2 regions of the Sanguibacter sp. Z41_6 genome follow, and region 1 is predicted to be linked to the other one. Evidence: riboswitches for the same ligand, from Rfam matches in the RefSeq annotation. Region 1 holds a riboswitch; the other holds the start of a gene.

Region 1 (7,468 bases):
CGCTCGGGGGTCGGTGACGAGCGGTTCGCCCCCACGACCGCGGGTGAGGCGCAGGACGGGTACGCGATGGGCATCGGCGACATGGTCCTCGACCTCACCGACCTCGACCTCGACCCGGGCGACGCGGTCCGCATCCCGGTCCAGATGGCGGTCGGCCAGCTCACCGTCATCCTTCCCGAGGACCCGTCGGCGTCGGCCGAGGTGGCTGTCCGCGCGGGCCAGGTCGAGTGGGTGATCGGCGACGAGGACCACCGACAGGAGCGCAGCGTCGGGGGCCTCGGGATCAGCTCGGCAACCTTCGAGACGCGGGACGTCGCCGACGGCGAGGACGCGCAGATCCACCTGGAGATCAGCCACGGCGTGGGCAACGTCATCATCAAGGAGGACTCATGAGCGGCACGAGCAGCACGCGACCGGCGACGTCCCGTCCCGGGGTCGCCGTACCGACCCTCATCTGGGGCGTGTTCGTCGCCCTCGTCGGGGCAGGTTTCCTGGCGCGCCTCCTCGGCGCGGAGTTCGACGAGGAGCTGGCGCTCATCATCGCGCTCGCCGCGGCCGGCGCCGCGCTCGTGGGAGTGTCGGTCGCGAAGGCGGTCCGGCGACGCTGACGCGCAGGGCGCGACGCTGATGCGCAGGGCGCGACGCTGACGCGCAGCCCGCGACGCCGCACGTCGCGCGAGCACATGCAGGAACGAGGACGGGCACCGGGGGTCTCCCCCCGGTGCCCGTCCTCGTTGTCGGGCGTCCCTCAGCTGCCGGACGAGCCTCGCGCGTCGTCGGCCGGCGGGACGCGGTCGGCGGGCGACGCCCATCCGGCCGGGCGCCCGTCCGTCTCCGGACGTCCCACACCATCGGGCCGGGAGCCCTCGGCGGACGAGTCCTCCGCGGAGACCGCGGGCTGGACGGCGGTCGCGTCGGACGCCGACGCGGCAGTGGCCGGCCGCAGGCCCGCCGGTGCGGGAGACGAACCGATGCGGTCGGTGCGGCTCAGCCGGACCGGGTCCTCGCGCGGGGCGACGGGAGTCGCACCCGTGGCGGGGGCGGCGTCGTGCTGGGACGCGGCCCGGCCCGAGGCCGGGACGATCGGCGTGGCGGTCGTGGACGGTGCCGCGTCGGAGCGCTGTGCGGCCGGCGTCGTCACAGACGACGCGATGGGTCCGCTGCGCCGCGTCCCGGGCTCCTTGCTCGCCTCGGCCGGCAGGCCGGCCTCGTGGCGCGTGCTGTCCGCACGCGACGTGTCGGTGCGTGCCGAGCGGCCGCCGCGGTCCCCGCGGTCGCCGCCGTCACGGTCGTCCGAGGTCTCGACGACGACCGGCGGTCCACCGGCCATACGGCGCAGCGCCCACCCGTTGATGATGAAGAGGATCCCGAGGCCCATGACGAGGGCCGCCACGCCGAACGACACGACCGACGTGAAGAGCGACGCTCGCAGGAACGACGCGTTCATCACCGTCTCGCGCCGCTCGTCGCCCTGCCCGAGCTCCGCGTACGTGTTGCCGTCGGACGCCTCGAGAGCGTGCTTGTTGATGACGTCAGCCTGGGCGAAGGCCGAGAACGGGTCGTTGACCTTCTTCCCCGCGAGGAAGGACGCGTCCTCGGAGACGGTGATCTCCTCGTCCGCCAGCTTGTCCGCGACCGCCCACCACGTGATGCCACCCGCGATGAGGAGGACCACTCCCGCGATGAGCGTCAGCAGCCCGACGACCCCCACACCCTTGCTCTGCCTGATCGTGACCTTGCTCGCCATCGTGCACTCCTTCGTTGGTCGTGCCTGCATGCTCTCTGTCCCACCGTAGCGAGAGGGCTACGGATGCGGGCGGTGAGTCACTCCCACTCGATGGTGCCCGGTGGCTTGCTCGTGACGTCCAGGACGACACGGTTGACGTCCTTGACCTCGTTGGTGATGCGCGTGGAGATGGTCGCCAGCACGTCGTACGGCAGGCGGGTCCAGTCGGCTGTCATCGCGTCCTCGGAGGACACGGGACGCAGGACGATGGGGTGCCCGTAGGTGCGCCCGTCGCCCTGCACGCCGACGGACCGCACGTCGCCGAGCAGCACGACGGGGCACTGCCAGATCTCCCGGTCGAGGCCGGCGCGCGTGAGCTCCTCGCGGGCGATCGCGTCCGCGGCACGGAGGATCTCCAGCCGCTCGCCGGTGACCTCTCCGACGATCCGGATCCCGAGGCCGGGCCCAGGGAACGGCTGGCGCCAGACGATGCCCTCGGGCACGCCGAGCTCGAGGCCGACGGCCCGCACCTCGTCCTTGAACAGGGTGCGCAGCGGCTCCACGAGGGAGAACTGCAGGTCGTCAGGGAGCCCGCCGACGTTGTGGTGGCTCTTGATGTTCGCAGCACCCTCACCACCGCCGGACTCGACGACGTCCGGGTAGAGCGTGCCTTGCACGAGGAACTTCACCTCGTCACCGTGCGCTCCCGCGTCGGCGACGACCTCGCGCGCGGCGTCCTCGAACACGCGGATGAACTCACGGCCGATGATCTTGCGCTTCGTCTCGGGGTCGCTCACCCCGGCGAGCGCCTGGAGGAAACGCTGCTGGGCGTTGACGACCTTGAGCTGCACGCCGGTGGCGTCGACGAAGTCCTTCTCGACCTGCTCGGCCTCACCGGCCCGCAGCAGACCGTGGTCGACGAACACGCAGGTGAGCTGGTCTCCGACGGCCTTCTGCACGAGCGCGGCCGCCACGGAGGAGTCGACGCCGCCGGAGAGGCCGCAGACGACCCGGGCGTCGCCCACCTGCGCGCGGATGATCTCGACCTGGTCGGCGATGACGTTGCCGGGCGTCCAGTCGGGTGCGAGCCCGGCGCCGCGGTAGAGGAAGTTCTCGATCGCCTTCTGGCCGAGGGGCGAGTGCCTGACCTCGGGGTGCCACTGCACGCCGTAGAGGTGACGCTCCGTGTCCTCGAACGCGGCCACGGGCGAGCCGGCCGACGTCGCGAGGACCTCGAAGCCCTCGGGGGCGGAGTGCACGGCGTCGCCGTGGCTCATCCACGTCGTCTGCTGCTCGGGCGATCCCTCGAGGAGGGAACCGGGGTGGTTGATCTCGACGAACGTCCCGCCGTACTCGGACAGGCCGGTCTGGGCGACGGATCCTCCGAGCGCCTTGGCCATCGCCTGGAAGCCGTAGCAGATGCCCAGGACAGGGACGCCGGCGGTGAACAGCTCAGGGTCGACGAACGGGGCGCCCGTGGCGTAGACGGACGACGGACCGCCCGAGAGGATGATCGCCGCCGGGTCCTTCGCGAGCATCTGCTCGACCGTGAAGGTGCTGGGGACGATCTCGGAGTACACGTTGGCCTCGCGGACACGGCGCGCGATGAGCTGGGCGTACTGGGCACCGAAGTCCACGACGAGGACGGGGCGCGGCAAGGAGGTTGGGGTCTGCGTCACGACCCCAGGATAGTCGGCGCACGTCGGGCGGGGTTCAAGCGCCCACGACGGCGGCCCGGATCCTCCTCGTCGCCTCCGCGGGGTCGCTCGCGTCCGTGATCGCCCGGACGACGACGACACGACGCGCACCGGCGTCGAGGACGGGTCGCAGCGTCGCGAGGTCGATCCCGCCGATCGCGAACCAGGGCGTCGTCGGGGCGAGGCGTGCGACGTCCCGCACGGCGTCCACGCCGACGGCGGACCGGCCAGGCTTCGTCGGAGTGGCATGGACCGGGCCGACGCAGAAGTAGTCGACGTCCGGGTCGGCGTCCGCTGCTACGGCCTGCTCCCCGCCGCGCGTGGAGCGTCCGATGCCGACGGACGGGCCGACGAGGCCGCGCGCGACGGTGACCGGCAGGTCGCGCTGGCCGGTGTGCAGGATCTGCGCTCCTGCCGCTGTCGCCACGTCGGCGCGGTCGTTGACGGCGAGCAGCGCGCCCTCCTCCTCGGTGAGGGCGGCCATGAGCGCGAGCAGCTCGAGCTCCTCGACGACGTCCAGGGACCGGTCCCGCAGCTGGATGACGTCGACACCGGCCCGCAGCACGGTGCGGACGAACGCCGCGAAGTCCGCCCGGTCGCCGCGGTCCGCGCGCGCGTCGGTGCACAGGTACAGCCGGGCGTCGGCCAGGCGGCGGCGCACGGACGCGCGGGCCGCGAGAGAGCCCGTGGCGCTGTCGTCGGGCAGGGGGGCCGCGCCGTGCTCCGTGAGCGTCATGGGGCGTGAGTGTACTGTGGCTGACGCACGGGAGCCCCGCACACGGCGGGGCTGAGAGGGCGTCACGCCGACCGTCGAACCTGCTCTGGGTCATGCCAGCGAAGGGAGCACAGCGCATGCGCGCACCTGTCGATCGGTCCACGCCCGCTCGCCCCACGACGAGCGACGTCCTCGTCGTGGGGCTCGGCATCATCGGTGCCACGGCCGCATGGCGCGCCCTGCGCGCAGGCCTCACCGTCACCTGCCTCGATCCGGCGCCCGGCACCGGCGCCACCCACGCTGCGGCGGGGATGCTCGCACCGGTCACCGAGGCGAGCTTCGGTGAGGAGTCGCTCACCGAGCTCTGTGTCGCGTCGGCCGGGCGGTGGCCGGCCTTCGCGGCGGAGCTCGAGGACGCGACGGGCAGCCCCACCGGACTGCAGGCGTGCGGCACGCTGTCCGTGGCGTACGACCAGGCCGACGCCGCGCAGGGCAGGCGGCTCGCGGAGCTCCACCGGGCGCTCGGCCTGAGCTCCGAGGAGCTCACCGTCTCCCAGGCGCGGGAGGAGGAGCCGTTCCTCGGCGGCCGCCTGTCCGGCGCGTACCGGGTGGCCGGCGACCACCAGGTCGACCCCCGTGCGACCCACGCCGCGTTGCTCACGGCTCTCACGGGCTCGGGTTCGGGCGGGCGGACCGCGACCATCGTGCGGCACGCGGCCGCGCGCCTCCTGCGCTCACCGTCCGGCGACGTCGTCGGCGCCGAGGACAGCGCAGGCGGGACCCACCACGCCGGCGTCGTCGTGCTCGCCGCAGGTGCGGCGTCGGGCGGGCTGCTGGGCGACGTCCCCGAGGTCGTGCTGCCGACCCGGCCGGTCATGGGCGAGGCGCTCCGGCTCGACGCGCGCGGGACGGGCTTCGGGCTGCGCCACGTCGTGCGCGGGACGGTCCAGATGCGCCCGGTCTACGTCGTGCCACGGCCCGGCGGGGAGGTGGTCGTGGGTGCGACGAGCGAGGAACGCGACGTGCCCACCGCCACGGCCGGTGGGGTCCACGCGCTCCTGCGGGACGCGCGGGCACTCGTCCCGGGCATCGACGAGCTCACGTTCGTCGAGGTCACCGCGCGGGCCCGTCCCGGGACGCCGGACAACCTGCCCCTCATCGGCCGGACGTCCGTGCCCGGCCTCGTCGCCGCGACCGGCCACCACCGCAACGGCGTCCTGCTCACCCCGCTCACCGCAGACCTCCTCGACGACCTGTTCGCGGGCCGACACGGCAGTCCTCCCCCCGCGGTCGATCCCCTCCGCTTCGCGCTCACCGGAGCGGACCGATGACCCGCGGATCGATCGTCGTCAACGGTGAGGAGCGGGCGCTCGCCGGGCTCACCGACCTCCGGTCCCTCGTCGCGCTCTACGCGCCGGCCTGCGCGTCGGACGGTGCACCGAGCGGCGTCGCGGTCGCCATCAACGACCACGTCGTCCCCCGGGGACGGTGGGCGGGCACCGGGCTCACCGTCGGGGACCGCGTCGAGATCGTCACGGCGGTGCAGGGCGGATGACCGAGGAGCCTGACGCGTTCGTCGTCGCGGGAGTCACGTTCACGTCCCGCCTCGTCATGGGCACCGGCGGGGCACCGAACCTCCTGCACCTCGAGGAGGCGCTCGTCGCCTCCGGGACCGAGCTCACGACGGTCGCGATGCGCCGCGTGAGCACGCCGCAGCCGGGTGCTGCGGGCGGCGGCACGGTGTGGGACCTGCTCGCTCGCCACGGCATCCGACCCCTGCCCAACACCGCGGGATGCTTCAACGCCCGCGAAGCCGTGCTCACCGCCGAGCTCGCCCGCGAGGCGTGCGGGACACCGTGGGTCAAGCTCGAGGTCCTCGCGGACGACGTCACGCTCCTGCCGGACCCCATCGAGCTCGTCCGGGCCGCGGACGAGCTCGTCCGGGCGGGCTTCGTCGTCCTGCCGTACACCAACGACGACCCGGTGCTCGCACGCAAGCTCCAGGACGTGGGCTGCGCTGCCGTCATGCCGCTGGGCGCCCCGATCGGGTCGGGCCTCGGGATCCTCAACCCGCGCAACATCGCCGCGATCGCCGACTGGTCCTCCGTGCCCGTCATCCTCGACGCCGGGATCGGCACCGCCTCCGACGCGGCGCTGGCGATGGAGCTCGGGTGCGACGCGGTCCTGCTCGCGTCCGCCGTGACCCGGGCCGCGGACCCGGTGCGCATGGCCCGCGCGATGCGGCTGGCCGTGGACGCCGGGCGGCTCGCAGCCGGAGCCGGCCGGATCCCGCGCAGGGAGCAGGCGCTCGCGTCCTCCCCCACGACCGGGCTGCTCGACCTCGCGCTGTAGCGGCCCGCCGCCCACCGGGCCTGGTCAGTACACGGGCAGCCCGGGGTCGACCTCGTGCACCCACGCGAGGACGCCACCGGTGACGCTGCGCGCGTCCAGACCGCGCTCGCGCGCCGCCTCGGTCACCGCGAGCGAACGACCGCCCATCTTGCAGTAGAACGCCACCGGCCGGTCTCTCGGGAGAGCATCGAGCCCTCCGCCCGCGAGCAGCTCGTCCATGGCGACGTGGACGGACCCGGGGATCGCGACGATCTGACGCTCGTAGGCCTCCCGGACGTCGACGACGAGGACGTCGTCGCCCGTCGCGAGCATCGTGGCGAGCCGGGCGGCGCTCAGCTCGATGCCGTCGTCGGCCCTCGCGTCGTCCGTCGTCGCGGCCGGCGGGAGCCCGCAGAGCACCTCGTAGTCGACCAGCGCGACAACGGGCACGAGGTCGGGGTCCGGGTGGACGGTGAGCTGGCGCCACGTGAGCTCGAGCGCGTCGTAGACGGCCAGTCTGCCCAGGAGCGGGCGACCCGCGCCCGTGATGAGCTTGACCGCCTCGGTGACCATGACCGAGCCGACGGTCGCGCACAGCGCACCGAGCACCCCACCCTCCGCGCAGCTGGGGACGGAACCAGCCGGGGGCGGCGTCGGGAAGAGGTCTCGGTAGGTCACCGGCTCGACGCCTTCGGGCGGAGCAGCCCAGAACACGCTCGTCTGACCGTGGAACTGGAAGATCGAACCCCACACGTACGGGATCCCGAGCAGCGCGCACGCGTCGTTGACGAGATAACGGGTCGCGAAGTTGTCGGCGCCGTCGAGCACGAGGTCGTACTCCCGGAAGATCTCGAGCGCGTTCCCGGCATCGAGCCGCACCGGGTGCGTCCGCACCTCGACGTGGGGGTTGAGCGAGCGGATCCTGTCCCGGGCCGAGTCCACCTTGGGCCGGCCGACGTCGGCGACGGTGTGGATGACCTGACGCTGGAGGTTCGAGGT
Region 2 (7,468 bases), on a different contig from region 1:
GGGCGGGTGGCTACCGGCATGTCGTTGCGCGAGGTCGTGGACGCCGCGTTGATCCACAGCGACAACACGGCCGCGAACCTCCTGCTGGCCGAGATCGGCGGGCCCGCGGGCCTGCAGTCAGCGCTCCGTGCGGCTGGGGACGACGTCACCCAGGTGGACCGCTGGGAGCCGGACCTCAACGCGACGGTGCCGGGCGACACCCGGGACACGAGCACTCCGCGCGCGCTCGGTACCGGCCTGCAGCGGCTCGCACTCACCGACGTGCTGGCCGAGGAGTCGCTCAGCGTCCTGCTCGACGGGATGCTCGCCAGCGGGACCGGGACGGATCTCGTACGGGCCGGAGCACCAGCGGGGTGGACGGTCGCAGACCGGTCCGGGGCCGCCGCCTACGGCACCCGCAACGACGTCGCCCTCCTCTGGCCGCCCGACGCCGAGCCGATCGTCCTCGTCGTCCTCTCGGACCGGTCCGAGCCCGACGCGGTGCACGACGACGCCGTGCTCGCACGCGCGACGACCCTCACCCTCGAGGCCCTGGTCGCCGAGCACCCCGGCGGGTCCTAGTGCGCGCTCCCCGCTAGCCTGTGGGCATGCGCCTCACCACGTGGAACATCAACTCGATCCGTGCTCGCGCCGACCGTGCCGTCGCCTTCCTGGAGCGCAGCGGCACCGACGTGCTGGCCCTGCAGGAGACCAAGTGCAAGGACGCCCAGTTCCCGTTCGAGGTGTTCGAGGCCGCGGGGTACGAGGTCGCACACTTCGGGCTGAGCCAGTGGAACGGCGTCGCGCTCATCTCCCGCGTGGGGCTCGAGGACGTGGAGCTCGGGTTCCCGGACCAGCCGCACTTCGGTGAGGAGCCGCACCTCGAGGCGCGCGCCATCGGTGCGACGTGCGGCGGCGTGCGCGTGTGGAGCCTGTACGTGCCGCACGGGCGCGCGCTCGACAACCCGCACTACGAGTACAAGCTCGAGTGGTTGCGGACGCTGCGGGAGGACGCCCGCGGCTGGGTGGCCCAGGACCCTGCCGCGAAGATCGCGCTCGTCGGCGACTGGAACGTCGCGCCCCGGGACACGGACGTGTGGGACCTCGCCGTGTTCGAGGGCGCGACGCACGTGAGCCAGCCGGAGCGTGACGCGTTCGCAGCCTTCGAGGGCATCGGCTTCACCGAGGTGACCCGCGAGTTCGTCCCCGAGGACCGCAAGTACACCTACTGGGACTACCAGCAGCTGCGGTTCCCGAAGAACCAGGGCATGCGGATCGACTTCGCCTACACCTCCCCCGGGCTCACACCTGCCGTGACCGGCGTCGAGATCGACCGCAACGAGCGCAAGGGCAAGGGCGCCTCCGACCACGTCCCCGTCATCGTCGACGTCGCGACGGACTGATCGTCCGACCGTGCTTCCCCGTCGCCCGGCACCCGGGGAACGCCCATGACGTCGCTCGGGCCGGGCCGCTCCCCCTACGCAGCGCCGACGTACGGGCCCGCGGAGGGAACGCCCTCGCCCGTGCCGTCGTCGGCACCGGGCGGCACGCGGCGTCGCGGTGACGGCGCGCGGCGTCCTGCCGACGGGGCACTGCGCCCCGCCGGCCGGAACGGCCTCGCGGTCGCCGCGATCGCCGTCCCGTTCACGGCACTGGGACTCGCCGCCCTCCTCGGCGTCGTGTTCGGGATCGCCGGCCTCGGGCAGATCAGACGCGCTCGGGGCCGGGGCGATCGGCAGCGGGGTCGTGGTCTCGCGGTCGCCGGGATCGTCGTGGGCGCGACCGTCACCGCGCTCTGGGTGGCGGGCATCTGGTTCGTCGTCGACGCGGTCCGGTTCGGTGACCGCAGCGAGCTCTACTCCGACCCTGCTCGCGTCGACGCGCCGACGGAGATCTATCTGTGGGACGTCACCCCCGGCCACTGCCTCGACGCGTCGCTCGCACTTGGCAGCCGAGTCACCGTGACGCCCTGCGACGAGGCCCACACCACCGAGCTCCTGTCCCGCGTCCCGGTCCAGTCGGCACCGGGCGGCGGGTACCCCGGCCGCCCCGGGATGCAGCGCGAGGCCGCCGCCGCGTGCGAGAAGGAGCTGGCGGCCCTCCCACCCGCGTCGGCCACCCTGTTCCGGACGGTGCCGGTCGCCCCGACGTCCGGCCTGTGGGCCGACGGCGAGACGGAGGCGTGGTGCTTCGTCACGTCCAGGCACGGGCCCGTGACGGGGACGATCGCCGCGGACGACGTCGCTCTCGCACACTGATCACCCGCGGCCGCGCGATCGACGGCGCGGGGGACGGGCCCGCGGACGAGGACCAGCGACGATAGTCTTCTGAGAAGTCATCGCGTCCGCCCGGCGGACACGTCCCGAAGGCGGTCGATCACCCGTGACGTCAGTCCCTCCCCCGCCACCGCCGCCCGGGCAACCCACACCCGGCCCTCGGCGCGACGCGGTGCCACCGCCCCCGCCGCCATCGGGCACCGCCCCGCCCCCGCCCCCGCCGTCGTCGTCAGCGCCGTCGTCGTCAGCGCCGTCGTCGTCAGCGCCGTCGTCAGCGCCCGGGGCTGCGTACGGGGCTCCCGACGTCCCTGCACCCACCGCCCCCGCGGCACGTCGCCGGGGACGTCGGACCCTCCTGGTGGCGGTGGGGGTGGCCGTGATCGTGCTCGTCGGTGTCGGCGCGTTCCTCCTCCTCGACCGCGGACCGAGCATCGAGCCGCTCGAGGCCGAGGTGACGGAGGAGGTGGAGGTGTCCTCCCAGCAGGTCGTCGTCGGGAACTGCTTCGACGCACCGCGCACGGGGCGCGCCGTGGACACGGTGACGGTCGTCCCGTGCGACGAGCAGCACCCGTCGCAGGCCGTCGCGGGAGTGACGTACGACGACGCCGACGACTACCCGGGGACGCGACCGCTGCGTGAACAGCTCGCGGAGGTGTGCACCCAGGACGCCGTGAGCACAGGCACGTTCGACCCGGACGACCTCAGCTTCTCGTTGTGGTTCCCGAGCAAGGACTCGTGGGCCGACGGGGACCGGACCGGGCTGTGCGTCGTCACGACACCCGAGGGCACCACGATCGGCGAGAGCATGGCCGCGCAGCTGTGACGGGCGCCGGCCCCGGCGCTACGCCTGGGTGACCGGCAGGTAGACGCGGCCGCCGGCGTCCTCGAACTCTCTCGACTTCTCGGCCATGCCCACCTCGATGGCATCCACCGTGGTGAGTCCGTTCTTCTCGGCGTACTCGCGCACGTCCGCGGAGATCCGCATGGAGCAGAACTTCGGTCCGCACATCGAGCAGAAGTGCGCCGTCTTCGCGGGCTCGGCGGGGAGCGTCTCGTCGTGGAACGCCCGCGCGGTGTCCGGGTCGAGGGACAGGGCGAACTGGTCGTTCCAGCGGAACTCGAACCGGGCCCGGGACAACGCGTCGTCGCGCTCCTGCGCGCGCGGGTGCTGCTTGGCGAGGTCCGCGGAGTGCGCCGCGATCTTGTACGTGATGACCCCGGTCTTCACGTCGTCGCGGTCCGGCAGACCGAGGTGCTCCTTGGGCGTGACGTAGCAGAGCATCGCGGTGCCGGCCCGGGCGATGATCGCCGCGCCGATCGCCGAGGTGATGTGGTCGTAGGCCGGGGCGATGTCGGTGGCGAGCGGGCCGAGCGTGTAGAACGGCGCCTCCTCGCACAGCTCCTCCTCGAGCCGCACGTTCTCGACGATCTTGTGCATCGGCACGTGGCCGGGGCCCTCGATCATCACCTGCACGCCGTACGACTTCGCGACCCTCGTCAGCTCTCCGAGAGTGCGGAGCTCCGCGAACTGCGCGGCGTCGTTGGCGTCCGCGATGGAGCCGGGGCGCAGGCCGTCGCCGAGGGAGAACGTCACGTCGTAGCGACGGAAGATCTCGCACAGCTCGGCGAACCGGGTGTAGAGGAACGACTCCTCGTGGTGCGCCAGGCACCACGCCGCCATGATCGCACCACCGCGGGAGACGATCCCGGTGACCCGGCGGGCGGTGAGCGGGATGTAGCGCAGCAGCACCCCGGCGTGCACGGTCATGTAGTCGACGCCCTGCTCGCACTGCTCGATCACCGTGTCCCGGTACACCTCCCACGTGAGCTTCGCGGGGTCGCCCTTGACCTTCTCCAGCGCCTGGTAGATCGGCACCGTGCCGACGGGGATCGGGGAGTTGCGCATGATCCACTCGCGCGTGGCGTGGATGTCCTTGCCCGTGGACAGGTCCATGAGGGTGTCCGCCCCCCACCGGGCTGCCCACACCATCTTCTCGACCTCCTCCTCGATGGAGGACGTCACCGCGGAGTTGCCGATGTTCGCGTTGATCTTCACGGCGAACGCCTTGCCGATGACCATCGGCTCGAGCTCGGGGTGGTTGCGGTTCGCGGGGATGACCGCGCGCCCGCGTGCCACCTCCGAGCGGACGAGCTCCGGGTCGACGCCCTCGCGGGCCGCGGCGATCCGCATCTCCGGCGTGAGGATCCCGGCACGGGCCCACGCGAGCTGGGTGCTCGCACCGTCGACCGGCTCGGGCCGTTCCCATGCGTCGCGCGTCGGGGCCAGACCCGCGACGACGTCGATCGCCGGGGCGTCCGGGGAGTCGTCCGTGTACGGGCCGGACGTGTCGTAGAGGTCGAGGTGCTCGCCGTTGCTGAGGTTGACCCGGCGGACGGGGAACGTCAGGCCCGGTGCGTCCGGGACGGGCAGGTACACCTTCGACGATCCCGCGATGGGACCCGTGGTGACGGTCTGGGTGGTGACAGGCGTGCGCGCAGCATCCATCGTGCTCATCGAGCTTCTCCCTACGCCGGCATGATCCGGACAGGTTCGAACGGTCGGCGGCGCTGAGCCGCCCTCTCAGCTCGCTGCTGCGAGCTCCCGTGCATGTGTGGTTGTCCGGACACCGTACCCCAAACCGGGCACCCGCTCAGGCAGTAGTCTCGACGATGACGACGCGCGCATCTCCGCGGCGAGCATCGTGGCCCACCACCGGCAGGAGCAGACATGCGTGGGACAGCAGCAGCCGTCTGGCAGACCGTCCGCGCCGAGCGCCGCCGCCTCGTCGCGGACCTCACCGGGCTCCGCGGCGAGCAGTGGCGCGCACCGTCGCTCTGCCCGGGCTGGGACGTGCACGACGTCGTCGCGCACCTCGTGGACACCGCGCGCACCGGCCGCGTCTCGTTCGTCCGCGACCTCGTCGCCGCCCGCATGGACTTCGACCGCGCCAACGAGCGTGGCATCGCACGCCAGAGGCGGGCGGACCCCCGCGAGACGCTCCACGCCCTCGAGCAGGCTGCTGACCTCACCCGGACACCGCCGGTCAATATCGCGACGCGGCTCGTCGAGGCGATCGTCCACGGCGAGGACGTGCGGCGACCGCTCGGCATCGTCGGGACGTACCCGCCCGACGACGTCGGGGCCGCGCTGGCGTACCAGCTGCGCACCCCCGTGTCGTTCGGGGGCGGAAAGGAACGAGCCGCCGGGCTGCAGCTCGTCGACGCACGCACCGGCGCCACCTGGGGGACGGGCGACGAGGTCCGCGGCGACCCGCTCGACCTCCTCATGGCCGTCTCGGGCCGCCCCCTCGACCCCGACCTGCTGGTCGGCCCTGGCGCCCAGCACCTCACGGCCGCCCCAGGACCCACCCGACCCGGAGGAGAGTAGACATGGCCACGCGCGACGACGACCACCTCTGGACCCTGGTCCACGCCGAACGGGCCGCGCTGGCCGACGACCTCGCGAGCCTGGGTGACGACCAGTGGCGGCACAGCACCCTGTGCGGAGCGTGGGACGTCGAGGACGTCGTCGCCCACCTCGTCGCCGCCGCGAGCACCGGGACGTGGAGGTGGGTTCGCAGCATCGTCGGCGCACGCTTCCGCGTCGAGGTGCACAACGACCGCCGGATGCGCGAGCACCGCGGGAGCACACCGGCCGAGACGCTCGCCCGGTTCCGCGCTGTCGTCCCGAGCACGACCGCGGCGACGAGCCACACCCCGGCCTACCTCGGCGAGGTCCTCGTGCACGCCCAGGACATCCGCCGCCCGCTGGGACTCTCCCCGACCCCGAGCATCGAGGCACTGACGCCCGTCGCAGAGTTCTACGCGCGGCGCGACTTCGCCGTGCCGAGCCGCACGCACACGGCCAGCCTCGAGCTGCGTGCCGACGACGGGCCGTTCCACGCCGGCTCCGGGCCCCTCGTCTCCGGTCCGACGCTCGCCCTCCTCATGACCATGGCCGGTCGGCCCGCCTACCTCGACGAGCTCACCGGCCCCGGAGTGCCCGAGATCCGCCGCCGCATCACCTGAACGTCAGGCGTCCTGAGCTCGCCCGCACGGAGGTCCGGTCAGCGCACCGTGAGGACCAGGCCGCCGGACTGGGCCGAGCTGGGACCGGCCACCGCGTCGTCCGCGCCGTCGACGAGCACCTGCTCCGCGCCGACGTCGACCGGGTGGTCGACGACGACGGTCGCCCCGTCGCCCACCTCGCCCGAGAGCATGAGCCGGGCGAGCTGGTCGCCGATCTGCCGCTGCACGAGGCGACGCAGGGGCCGCGCCCCGTACGTCGGGTCGAACCCTTCGATGGCGAGCCACTCGCGCGCCGCCTGGGTGACGTCCAGGACGATGCGACGCGACTCGAGGCGCTTCGCGAGCTCCGCCACCTGGAGGTCGACGATCCGTGCGAGGTCGTCGAGACCGAGGGCGTCGAACATCACGATCTCGTCGAGGCGGTTGAGGAACTCCGGCTTGAACGCGTCGCGGACCGCCGCCATGACGGCCTCCCGGCGCGCGGCGTCGTCGAGCAGCGGGTCGACGAGGTACTGGGACCCGAGGTTGGAGGTGAGCACGAGGATGACGTTGCGGAAGTCGACCGTGCGCCCCTGGCCGTCGGTGAGCCGCCCGTCGTCGAGCACCTGCAGGAGGATGTCGAACACCTCGGGGTGCGCCTTCTCCACCTCGTCGAGGAGCACGACGGAGTACGGACGCCGCCGGACGGCCTCGGTGAGCTGACCGCCCTCCTCGTAGCCGACGTACCCGGGAGGCGCACCGACGAGCCGGGCGACGCTGTGCTTCTCGCTGTACTCCGACATGTCGATGCGGACCATCGCGCGCTCGTCGTCGAACAGGAAGTCGGCGAGCGACTTCGCCAGCTCGGTCTTGCCGACGCCGGTGGGACCGAGGAAGAGGAACGAGCCCGTGGGCCGGTTGGGGTCCGACACCCCGGCGCGGGCACGACGCACCGCGTCGGACACGGCCGCGACGGCGGCCTTCTGGCCGATGAGGCGCTGGCCGATGATCTCCTCCATCGACAGGAGCTTCTTGCTCTCGCCCTGGAGCAGGCGGCCCGCGGGGATGCCCGTCCAGGCCGAGACGACCTCGGCGATCTCGTCCGCGCCCACCTTGTCACCGACGAGGCGGGGCAGCGCGTCCTCGTCCGACTCGGCCTCCCGCTCGGCCTCCTCGGCTCCGGCCAGCTCCTTCTCGAGTGCCGG

Evidence for each region. Region 1 has a riboswitch for thiamine pyrophosphate ahead of thiO (glycine oxidase ThiO). Riboswitches for the same ligand answer to the same signal wherever they lie in the genome.
Region 2: linked by a shared signal. The riboswitch ahead of thiC (phosphomethylpyrimidine synthase ThiC) and the one ahead of thiO (glycine oxidase ThiO) in region 1 are both predicted to bind thiamine pyrophosphate.

Annotation. Positions count from the first base shown of each region.
Region 1 covers NZ_JCAQIF010000003.1:500,516-507,983, forward strand. The annotation lists gene AC54T1_RS09915 (PspC domain-containing protein) at 1-393, shown strand, start outside; gene AC54T1_RS09920 (hypothetical protein) at 390-608, shown strand; gene AC54T1_RS09925 (hypothetical protein) at 749-1,747, opposite strand; gene guaA (glutamine-hydrolyzing GMP synthase) at 1,825-3,405, opposite strand; gene thiE (thiamine phosphate synthase) at 3,440-4,159, opposite strand; TPP riboswitch at 4,185-4,268, shown strand; gene thiO (glycine oxidase ThiO) at 4,276-5,469, shown strand; gene thiS (sulfur carrier protein ThiS) at 5,466-5,693, shown strand; gene AC54T1_RS09950 (thiazole synthase) at 5,690-6,490, shown strand; gene moeB (molybdopterin-synthase adenylyltransferase MoeB) at 6,515-7,468, opposite strand, start outside.
Region 2 covers NZ_JCAQIF010000001.1:289,709-297,176, forward strand. The annotation lists gene bla (class A beta-lactamase) at 1-561, shown strand, start outside; gene AC54T1_RS01375 (exodeoxyribonuclease III) at 588-1,382, shown strand; gene AC54T1_RS01380 (DUF4190 domain-containing protein) at 1,428-2,237, shown strand; gene AC54T1_RS01385 (septum formation family protein) at 2,626-3,078, shown strand; gene thiC (phosphomethylpyrimidine synthase ThiC) at 3,097-4,770, opposite strand; TPP riboswitch at 4,762-4,871, opposite strand; gene AC54T1_RS01395 (maleylpyruvate isomerase family mycothiol-dependent enzyme) at 4,984-5,643, shown strand; gene AC54T1_RS01400 (maleylpyruvate isomerase family mycothiol-dependent enzyme) at 5,646-6,284, shown strand; gene clpB (ATP-dependent chaperone ClpB) at 6,323-7,468, opposite strand, start outside.